Regions from separate parts of the Streptomyces sp. NPDC006326 genome, predicted to be linked through region 1. Evidence: riboswitches for the same ligand, from Rfam matches in the RefSeq annotation. Region 1 holds a riboswitch; the other holds the start of a gene.
What was found. A riboswitch is a leader RNA that binds a small molecule or an ion and turns the genes downstream of it on or off. The one in region 1 is predicted to bind glycine.
Positions count from the first base shown of each region.

Region 2: it holds a riboswitch for glycine, as region 1 does, so the genes downstream of both, gcvP (aminomethyl-transferring glycine dehydrogenase) here and gcvT (glycine cleavage system aminomethyltransferase GcvT) in region 1, are expected to answer to the same signal.

Region 1 covers NZ_JBEXRC010000037.1:8,377-13,289, reverse strand. Annotated here, with positions in the region: gene glyA (serine hydroxymethyltransferase) at 1-929, opposite strand, end outside; gene gcvH (glycine cleavage system protein GcvH) at 946-1,326, opposite strand; gene gcvT (glycine cleavage system aminomethyltransferase GcvT) at 1,448-2,563, opposite strand; glycine riboswitch at 2,746-2,849, opposite strand; gene ABZ128_RS25400 (AAA family ATPase) at 3,034-3,696, shown strand; gene ABZ128_RS25395 (enhanced serine sensitivity protein SseB) at 3,813-4,547, shown strand; gene ABZ128_RS25390 (enhanced serine sensitivity protein SseB C-terminal domain-containing protein) at 4,624-4,913, shown strand, end outside.
Region 2 covers NZ_JBEXRC010000054.1:8,903-13,815, reverse strand. Annotated here, with positions in the region: gene gcvP (aminomethyl-transferring glycine dehydrogenase) at 1-2,785, opposite strand, end outside; glycine riboswitch at 2,983-3,081, opposite strand; gene ABZ128_RS30550 (PRC-barrel domain-containing protein) at 3,195-3,599, shown strand; gene ABZ128_RS30545 (DNA polymerase IV) at 3,596-4,913, opposite strand, start outside.

The sequences.
Region 1 (4,913 bases):
TCCACGCCCACGGCCTTGACGTCGTCCTGGACCAGGCGGGCGGCGAGGATCTTCGCGCCCTCCAGGGTGCGCTCCTGGCGCTCCTTGAACTCCGGCGAGGCCGCGACCTTGAAGGAGACGGCCTTGGCGGCGATCACGTGCTCCAGCGGGCCGCCCTGCTGGCCGGGGAAGACCGCGGAGTTGATCTTCTTGGCCAGTTCCTGGGTCGACAGGATGACGCCGCCGCGCGGACCGCCGAGGGTCTTGTGCGTGGTGGTGGTCACGACGTGGGCGTGCGGCACCGGGTTCGGGTGCAGGCCCGCGGCGACCAGACCGGCGAAGTGCGCCATGTCGACCATCAGGTACGCGCCGACCTCGTCCGCGATGCGGCGGAAGGCGGCGAAGTCCAGCTGGCGGGGGTAGGCGGACCAGCCGGCGACGATCAGCTGCGGCTTGGACTCCTTGGCCAGGCGCTCGACCTCGGCCATGTCGACCTGGCCGTCCTCGCCGACGTGGTACGGGACCACGTTGTAGAGCTTGCCGGAGAAGTTGATCTTCATGCCGTGGGTCAGGTGACCGCCGTGGGCCAGGTTCAGGCCCATGATCGTGTCGCCCGGCTTCAGCAGCGCGAACATCGCGGCGGCGTTCGCCTGCGCACCGGAGTGCGGCTGGACGTTCGCGGCCTCGGCGCCGAAGAGCGCCTTGATGCGGTCGATCGCGATCTGCTCGACCACGTCGACGTGCTCGCAGCCGCCGTAGTAGCGGCGGCCGGGGTAGCCCTCGGCGTACTTGTTGGTCAGGACCGAGCCCTGGGCCTCCATGACGGCGACCGGAGCGAAGTTCTCCGAGGCGATCATTTCCAGGGTCGACTGCTGGCGCACGAGCTCGGCGTCGACGGCGGCGGCGACGTCCGGGTCGAGCTCGTGGAGAGGGGTGTTCAGAACAGACATCAGGGTCCCCTGGGGGTCAGTTGCCGGCGGTGAGCTTGGCGTACTCATCGGCGGAGAGCAGGTCCTTCGGCTCTTCGGTGATGCGTACCTTGAACAGCCAGCCGCCCTCGAACGGTGCGGTGTTCACGAGGGCCGGGTCGTCGACGACGTCCTGGTTGGACTCGACGATCTCGCCGGTGACGGGGGAGTACAGGTCGCTGACCGACTTGGTCGACTCCAGCTCGCCGCAGGTCTCGCCCTCGGTCACCGTGTCGCCGACCTCGGGGAGCTGGGCGTAGACGACGTCACCGAGCGCGTTGGCCGCGAACTCCGTGATGCCGACCGTCGCGACGCCGTCCTCGACGTCCGACAGCCACTCGTGCTCCTTGCTGTAACGCAGCTGCTGGGGGTTGCTCATGACCTGATTCTCCTGGATGCGGGGGAGTGGATACGAACAGTGGTCTTGCGTACTGAGACGGCTCGGGAGGCGGCCCGGGGCCGGCCCGGTCGGCCGTCCGGCCGGGCCGGCGTACGGAGCGTTACTTCTGCCGCTTGTAGAACGGCAGGGCCACGACCTCGTACGGCTCATGCGTACCGCGAATGTCCACGCCGACGCCGGAGGTGCCGGGCGCGGCGTGTGCCGCGTCCACGTACGCCATCGCGATCGGCTTGCCCAGCGTCGGGGACGGGGCGCCCGAGGTGACCTCGCCGATGACCCGGCCGTCGGCCACCACGGGGAAGCCGGCGCGCGGGACGCGGCGGCCCTCGGCCACCAGGCCGACCAGCTTGCGCGGCGGGTTCGTGGCGGCGCGCTCGGCGGCGGCCTCCAGGGCGGCGCGGCCGACGAAGTCGCCCTCCTTCTCGAACTTCACGACCCGGCCCAGCCCCGCGTCGAACGGGGTCAGGGAGGTGGTCAGCTCGTGCCCGTACAGCGGCATGCCCGCCTCCAGGCGCAGGGTGTCGCGGCAGGACAGGCCGGCCGGGACCAGGCCGGCGCCCTCGCCGGCCTTGGTCAGCGCCTGCCACAGCTCCACGGCGTGCTCGGGGGAGACGAACAGCTCGAAGCCGTCCTCGCCGGTGTAGCCCGTACGTGCGATCAGCGCGGGCACGCCCGCGACCGTGCCCGGCAGGCCGGCGTAGTACTTCAGCCCGTCCAGGTCGGCGTCGGTGAGGGAGGCGAGGATGCCGGGGGACTCCGGGCCCTGCACCGCGATCAGCGCATAGGCGTCGCGGTCGTCGCGGACGTCGGTGTCGAAGCCGGCGGCGCGCTCGGTCAGGGCGTCCAGGACGACCTGGGCGTTGGAGGCGTTCGCGACGACCATGTACTCGGTCTCGGCCAGCCGGTAGACGATCAGGTCGTCGACGATTCCGCCGTCCTCCTGGCAGATGTGCGTGTAGCGGGCACGGCCGACGCCGACGGTGGAGATGTTGCCGACCAGCGCGTAGTCCAGGGCCTTGACGGCCTCCGGGCCGGTCAGCGTGATCTCGCCCATGTGGGACAGGTCGAACAGGCCGGCCTTGGTGCGGACGGCGTTGTGCTCGTCGCGCTCACTGCCGTACCGCAGGGGCATGTCCCAGCCCGCGAAATCGGTCATGGTCGCACCGAGCGAACGGTGCAGCGCATCGAGGGCGGTCAGGCGGGGGGCGTTGCTCATGGGTGTGGCTCCCGGGTCCCAGGGCATGACATGACGAGGACGGTCCTCCCCATCTGTCATCGGAACCTGAGAGGTTCGCCGAAAGTCCCGGCCCGGCCGGGATGCGTCGACTTGCACCTTGGGTGGAGCGCGCACCGGATCCGTCACGGCGGACGGCGGGGCGGCTCGCTTTTCAGATCTGCCTCATCCACGCGGTACGGGGCCTGAGAGATTCAAGGGAGGAACTTGCTCCTTCGGCGCCCGGACACGGCCTGTCGGCCTGCCGGGACTCTCCCGCGCGGATTCAAGCGGCCGGTATGCAGTTGGTCCAGATGGCGCACATCATTGCACGCCCCGGCGGTGATCGGGCGGGTGGGCCCGCAGGAAGCGTGCGGAACGTGAGACGGCCCGGCCGGAACCGCGGCCGCCGGATTACCGTCTCTTTACATTCAATGGGCACGGGTCGTGAGGACCCGGATCGGGGGGAGGCGATCACCGTGCGGAGATTCGGACCGCCGGCGACGACGACCGGCACCGCGGACGGGGTGCCGGCCCAGCGCAGCCGCGCCGAGCAGGTCCTTCCGGTACGCGACCTCCGCGGACGCGGACCGCAGGGACCGCGGTGGCTCGGCTTCGCCGAGGGGGACATCGTCGTGGTCTCCGGTCTGCCCGGAGGCGGCAAGAGCACGCTGATCAGACGGGCCGCGCAGGGCCGCGGGATCGACTCGCAGGACGTCCGCGAGCGCTGGGAGCGGCGGATGCCCCGGGCCCTGCCGTACGCCGCGTACCGGCCGCTGGTCCGGGCCGCGCACTACTGGCGGCTGTGGCGCACGCTCGGCTCCGGAGCCTCCGCGGTGGTCCACGACTGCGGCACCCAGGCCTGGGTCCGGGCCCTGCTCGCCGCGGTGGCGCGGCGCCGCGGCCGGGCGCTGCACCTGCTGCTGCTGGACACCACCCCCCAGGAAGCCCTGGCCGGGCAGGCGGCCCGGGGCCGCGGCGTGTCGGCGTACGCCTTCGCCCGGCACCGGAGCGCGGCCGCCCGCCTGCTGCGCGCCGCCGAGTCGGGGCGGCTGCCGGCGGGCTGCGCCTCGGTGGTGCTGCTGGACCGCCCGGCGGCCTCCCGGGTGACCCGGATCGCCTTCCGCGGGCAGTGACCCCAGGGGGCGGCCCGGGGGGCGGCGGAGCCCCCGGCAGGGGCGCGCCCCGGGCCGGTCACCACGAGCCGTTAACCTCGGGCGGGCAGACCTTGGGCGAAACAGCGGAGGCGGAGATGCACGGCGGCGGCTGGCCGGAGAACGAGCTGGAGCAGGTGCTCGGGGCGGCGCTGGGGCAGGCGGACGCCGGTGCGCGGATCGTCGAGGTGCTCGGACGCAGCCGGGTCTGGGTGCCGCTGCCCGCCGGCGGGAGCCCGGACGGACCCGGTCTGACCCTGCCCACCATGGACATCGGCGGCGCCGCGTTCGTCCCCGTCTACAGCTCGGAGAGCCAGCTGCGCGCCTGCGCCGGCGCCGCGATGGACTTCACCGTGGCCCCCGCCGTCGAGTTCGCGCGCGGGCTGCCCCCGCAGCTCGGCATCGCCGTGAACCCAGGGGGAGCCGTCGGCGTGCCGCTGCCGCCCCCCGCCGTCGCCGAGCTCTGCCGCTCCGGGCGCACCCCGCTCGACGGCCCGGCCGGCGGCGGCCGCGTACGGCTGTACGAACCGGACTGGCAGGAGGACCCGGTGGACTTCCTGTCCGCCGCCGCGGAGGAGTTCCGCGCCACCGGTGTGGTGGCCGCCGCCCACCGCTGCCTCGCCAGCGTCGAGGGCGGGGCCCCGGAGCTCTACGTCGGTGTCCGACTGGTGGGACGGGAGGCCGGGATGCGCAATGCCCCGCTGGAGGCCCTCGGCCGCGCCCTGACCCGCGTTCCGGCGCCCTGGCCCGTGCAGTTGATCCTGCTGGACGCCGCCGAGGACCCGGTGGTCGACTTCATTTCTGAGCGCGTACGCCCCTTCTACCTCCCGTAGGGCCGCTTAAGCTGGTGGCCGATACGGGTGTATGCCGTGCGCTCGCGCGGACGAAGCGGACGAAGAGGGGTACCGGGTGAGTGCGTCAGGCACGGCCGCGGCCGGGCAGGTCGAGCACATGATGCGCCAGGTGACCCCCGGGCGCTATGAGGGCTACGAATCGCTCCTGCACGCCCTTGCCGAGGGCCGGCTGTGGATGCTGCTGTGGCAGGGGCAGCCGGGCTCCCCGGACGCCCAGTACGGCGGCATGGAGATCGAGGGCCTCGGGTACGCGCCCTGCGTGACCTCCCCCCAGGAGCTCGCCGCCAGCGGCTGGAACCGGGGCTACGAGGTGGTCACCGGCCGGGACATCGCCCGGGCCCTCTA
Region 2 (4,913 bases), on a different contig from region 1:
CCGTGACCCCGCCCGGGAAGACGGCCTCGTCACGGGTATACGGGTGGTTCCACTCCCCGCCCAGCGCGGCCGCCGTGTGGGGGGCGTTCGCCAGCGGGTTGTCGTCCACCGGCCACTCGCCGCCCACGACCCGCTCGATCTCGCCGCGGATCGCGATCATCGCGTCGCAGAAGCGGTCGATCTCGGTGAGGTCCTCCGACTCGGTCGGCTCGATCATCAGCGTGCCGGCCACCGGGAAGGACATGGTCGGCGCGTGGAAGCCGTAGTCGATCAGACGCTTGGCGATGTCGTCCACGCTCACGCCCGTCGCCTTCGACAGCGGACGCAGGTCGATGATGCACTCGTGCGCGACCAGGTTGCCCGGGCCGGTGTAGAGCACCGGGTAGTGCGGCTCCAGGCGCTTGGCGATGTAGTTGGCTCCGAGCACCGCCACCTGGGTGGCGCGCTTGAGGCCCTCGCCGCCCATGAGGCGCACGTACGACCAGGAGATCGGCAGGATGCCGGCCGAACCCCACGGCGCGGCCGAGATCGGGCCCACGCCCGTCTCGGGACCGGCTGCCGGCTGCAGCGGGTGGTTGGGCAGGTACGGGGCCAGGTGGGCCCGGACACCGACCGGGCCGACGCCCGGACCGCCGCCGCCGTGCGGGATGCAGAAGGTCTTGTGCAGGTTCAGGTGCGAGACGTCGCCGCCGAAGTGACCGGGCTTGGCCAGGCCCACCAGGGCGTTGAGGTTGGCACCGTCCACGTAGACCTGGCCGCCGGCCTCGTGCACCTGGGCACAGATGTCGGCGACGTGCTCCTCGAACACACCGTGCGTCGAGGGGTACGTGATCATCAGCACCGCGAGCTCGTCACGGTACTGCTCGATCTTGGCACGCAGGTCGTCGGTGTCCACCTCGCCGTCGTCGGCGGTCTTCACCACGACCACCTTCATGCCGGCCATCACGGCGCTGGCGGCGTTGGTGCCGTGCGCGGAGGACGGGATGAGGCAGACGGTGCGCTGCTCGTCGCCGTTCGCCCGGTGGTAGGCGCGCACGGCCAGCAGGCCGGCGAGCTCGCCCTGGGAGCCGGCGTTCGGCTGGATGGAGACCTTGTCGTAGCCGGTGACCTCGCAGAGACGTTCCTCCAGCTCGGTGATGAGCGTGAGGTACCCCTCGGCCTGGTCGGCCGGGGCGAACGGGTGCAGCTGGCCGAACTCCGGCCAGGTGACCGGCTCCATCTCGGTGGTCGCGTTGAGCTTCATGGTGCAGGAGCCCAGCGGGATCATGCCGCGGTCCAGCGCGTAGTCCTTGTCCGCGAGCTTGCGCAGGTAGCGCAGCATCGCGGTCTCGGAGCGGTGCTGGTGGAAGACCGGGTGCGCCAGGTAGTCGTCGGAGCGCAGCAGGCCCTCGGGCAGGGCGTCGGCGGTGGTCGTGTCCAGGGCCTCGATGTCGGCGGTGACGCCGAAGGCGGCCCAGACGGCCTCGATGTCGGCGCGCAGCGTCGTCTCGTCGCAGGAGACGGAGACGTGGTCTGCGTCGACCTGGAAGAGGTTGACCCCGCCTTCGCGGGCGGCGGCGACGACCTCGGCGGCCTTGCCGGGAACCCGCGCGGTGAGGGTGTCGAAGTACGAGCCGTGGACGATCTGGACCCCGCCGGCCGTCAGACCGGCCGCGAGCAGCGCCGCATAGCGGTGGGTGCGGCGGGCGATCGTGCGCAGGCCGTCCGGGCCGTGGTAGACGGCGTACATGCCGGCCATGACGGCGAGCAGCACCTGCGCGGTGCAGATGTTGCTGGTGGCCTTCTCACGGCGGATGTGCTGCTCACGGGTCTGCAGCGCCAGGCGGTAGGCCTTGTTGCCGTCCGCGTCCACGGAGACGCCGACGAGGCGGCCCGGCAGCGAGCGGGCGTGCTTGTCCTGGACGGCCATGTAGCCGGCGTGCGGGCCGCCGAAGCCCATCGGAACGCCGAAGCGCTGGGTGGTGCCCACGGCGATGTCGGCACCCAGCGAGCCGGGGGAGGCCAGCAGGGTCAGGGCGAGCAGGTCGGCGGCGACGGCGACGATCGCGCCGAGCCCGTGCGCCTGGTCGATGACCGGCTTGATCTCGCGTACGGCGCCGGAGGCACCCGGGTACTGGACCAGCACGCCGAAGACACCGCGCTCGGCGATCTCGGCCGGGATGCCGGCGGACAGGTCGGCGACGACGACCTCGATGCCGATCGGCTCGGCGCGGGTCTCGATCACGGCGATGGTCTGCGGCAGCGCGTCGGCGTCGACGAGGAAGACGTTGCCCTTGGCCTTGCCCACGCGGCGGGCCAGGGTCATGGCCTCGGCGGCGGCCGTGCCCTCGTCGAGCAGGGAGGCGCCGGAGGTCGGCAGACCGGTCAGGTCGGCGACGACGGTCTGGAAGTTGAGCAGCGCCTCCAGACGTCCCTGGGAGATCTCCGGCTGGTAGGGCGTGTACGCCGTGTACCAGGCCGGGTTCTCCATGACGTTGCGCAGGATCACCGGCGGCGTGAACGTCCCGTAGTAGCCGAGACCGATCATGGAGGTGAGGACCTGGTTGCGGTCGGCGAGCCGACGCAGCTCGGCGAGCACCTCGGCCTCGGTCCGCGCCTCGGGCAGATCGAGCGCCTCGGCGCTCTTGATCACGTCCGGGACGGCGGCGGCGGTCAGGTCGTCCAGCGAGCCGTAGCCCACGTGGGCGAGCATCTTGGCCTGCGCCTCGGCGTCCGGGCCGATGTGGCGCTGCTCGAAGGGGATGCCTCGCTCCAGCTGGGAGAGCGGAATGCGGTTGGCGGTCATGTACGGAGGCCTCCTGGGTCGTACGACCTGCGAGGGGCACCACGGCGCGGGCACCCGGACGGCCTCCCCCTCTGTCATCTCAACCTGAGAGCTTCACCGGGCCCTGCGGGACGCCCCGCACGATCCGGCTTTCACCGTCGGTGAGGAGGGGAACCGGCACTGCGCGCCCGGTACCCGCCCCTGCTTTCCAGAGTGGCCTCGTCCGTGCGGTACGTATGCCTGAGAGATTCCGGGGAGGATTTGCTCCTTCGGCGCCTCCGTCGAACTCACTCGGAGGACTCTCCCGCACAGGGTCAACAGCCGGTACCAAGCCTACCAGCGAGGTTCCCGGACCTCTTTCGAGTGGCCCCCTCCCCGGAAATGCACTTTTGTAGTCATTACGGAGGAGTTGCGATCACATGGAGGCACCGTGCAGACCGACATCGATCCGCGCAGCCTGATCGGCCGGAAGGCATTCGACCGCAACGGCACCAAGATCGGAACCATCGACGAGGTGTACCTCGACGATGCCACGGGCGTGCCGGAATGGGCGGCCGTGCGCACGGGACTGTTCAGCCGGGACGCCTTCGTGCCCCTGGAGCCGAGCGAGCTGGTCGGCGACGGCCTCCGGGTCCCCTTCGAACGCTCCCTGATCAGGGACGCCCCGGACTTCGGCGTCGGCCGCCACCTCTCCCCCGAGCAGGAACTCCAGCTCTACCACCACTACGGACTCGACGTCTCCCTCCCCTCCGACTTCCGCCCCCCGCCGCAGGACCCCGGGGCCGAGGACCGCGACTTCGGGCGGCTCGCCGGCGACGAGGGCCACCCCGGCTAGCCGGCTGCCTGCGCCTTCCCCACCAGCGGCAGCGGATCGGACGGCTCCAGCTCCGGATCGTCCACCCGGAAGGTGCGCACCCGGCCCGGCGGCGATCCCGGCTGCTCGAACCGCACGGTCACCCGCCCGACCCCGCTGCCCTGCACCCAGCCCGGCCCGTGGACCGCGTGCCGTACGTCGCTTCCCGCCGCCCAGTGCCGCTGCCGGACCGGCTCCACGCCGGGCTCCACGGCCGGCTCAGCCGCCTCCCCGTCGCCCTCGGGACCACCGGCACCACCGGGCTCGGCCGCGGCGTCCGGCGCGCCGCTGCCCGCCGTGCCCGGCTCCGGCCCGGCCGCCAGCGACTGCGCGAACAGGTCCTCCTGCGTGTAGTCCGCCAGCCCGCTCACCCCCACCCCCAGCAGCCGCACCCCGCCCGTGGTGTCCACACCCTCCAGCAGCCGCCCGGCCGCTTCCCGCACCACCGCCGGATCGTCGGTGGGCCCCCGCAGCGTCTCGGAGCGCGTCAGCGTCGAGAAGTCGTAGCGCCGGACCTTCAGCACGATGGTGCGCCCCGAGTGCCCGGAGGCCCGCAGCCGCTGCACGCACCGCTCGGCGAGGCGCTGCACCTCCCCCCGGATCCGCACCCGGTCGTGCAGGTCCACGTCGAAGGTGTCCTCCACCGAGACCGACTTCGCGTCGCGCTCCGCGACCACCGGCCGGTCGTCCAGCCCGAGCGCCATCCGGTACAGCCCGACCCCGTGCGAGCGCCCGACCATCCGGACCAGCTCGTCCTCGCCGGCCTCGGCCAGCTCCCCCACCGTGGTGATCCCGGCCCGCCGCAGGTGCTCCCCGGTGGCCGGTCCCACTCCGGGCAGGGTCCGTACCGACATCGGTGCGAGCAGCTCCCGCTCCGTGCCGACCTCGATCAGCAGCAGGCCGTCGGGCTTGGCCTCCTCGGAGGCCACCTTGGCCAGCATCTTCGAGCCCGCCAGGCCCACCGAGGCGCTCAGCCCGGTCGCGGCGAGGATCTCGGCCCGCAGCCGCTCACCGGCCGCACGGGCGCTCACCGCGTCGAAAGCGGCGCCGCCCGCCTCCAGGTCCACGAAGGCCTCGTCCAGGCTCAGCGGCTCCACCAGTGGCGACAGTTCGCGCAGGAGGGCCATGACCACGTCGCTGACCGCCCGGTACAGGGTGAAGCGCGGGACGAGGTAGGCGCCGTTCGGGCAGAGCCTCCTGGCCTGGGCCATCGGCATCGCCGAATGCACCCCGAACCGCCTGGCCTCGTAGGAGGCGGTGGCGACGACGCCGCGCGGACCCAGCCCGCCGACGATC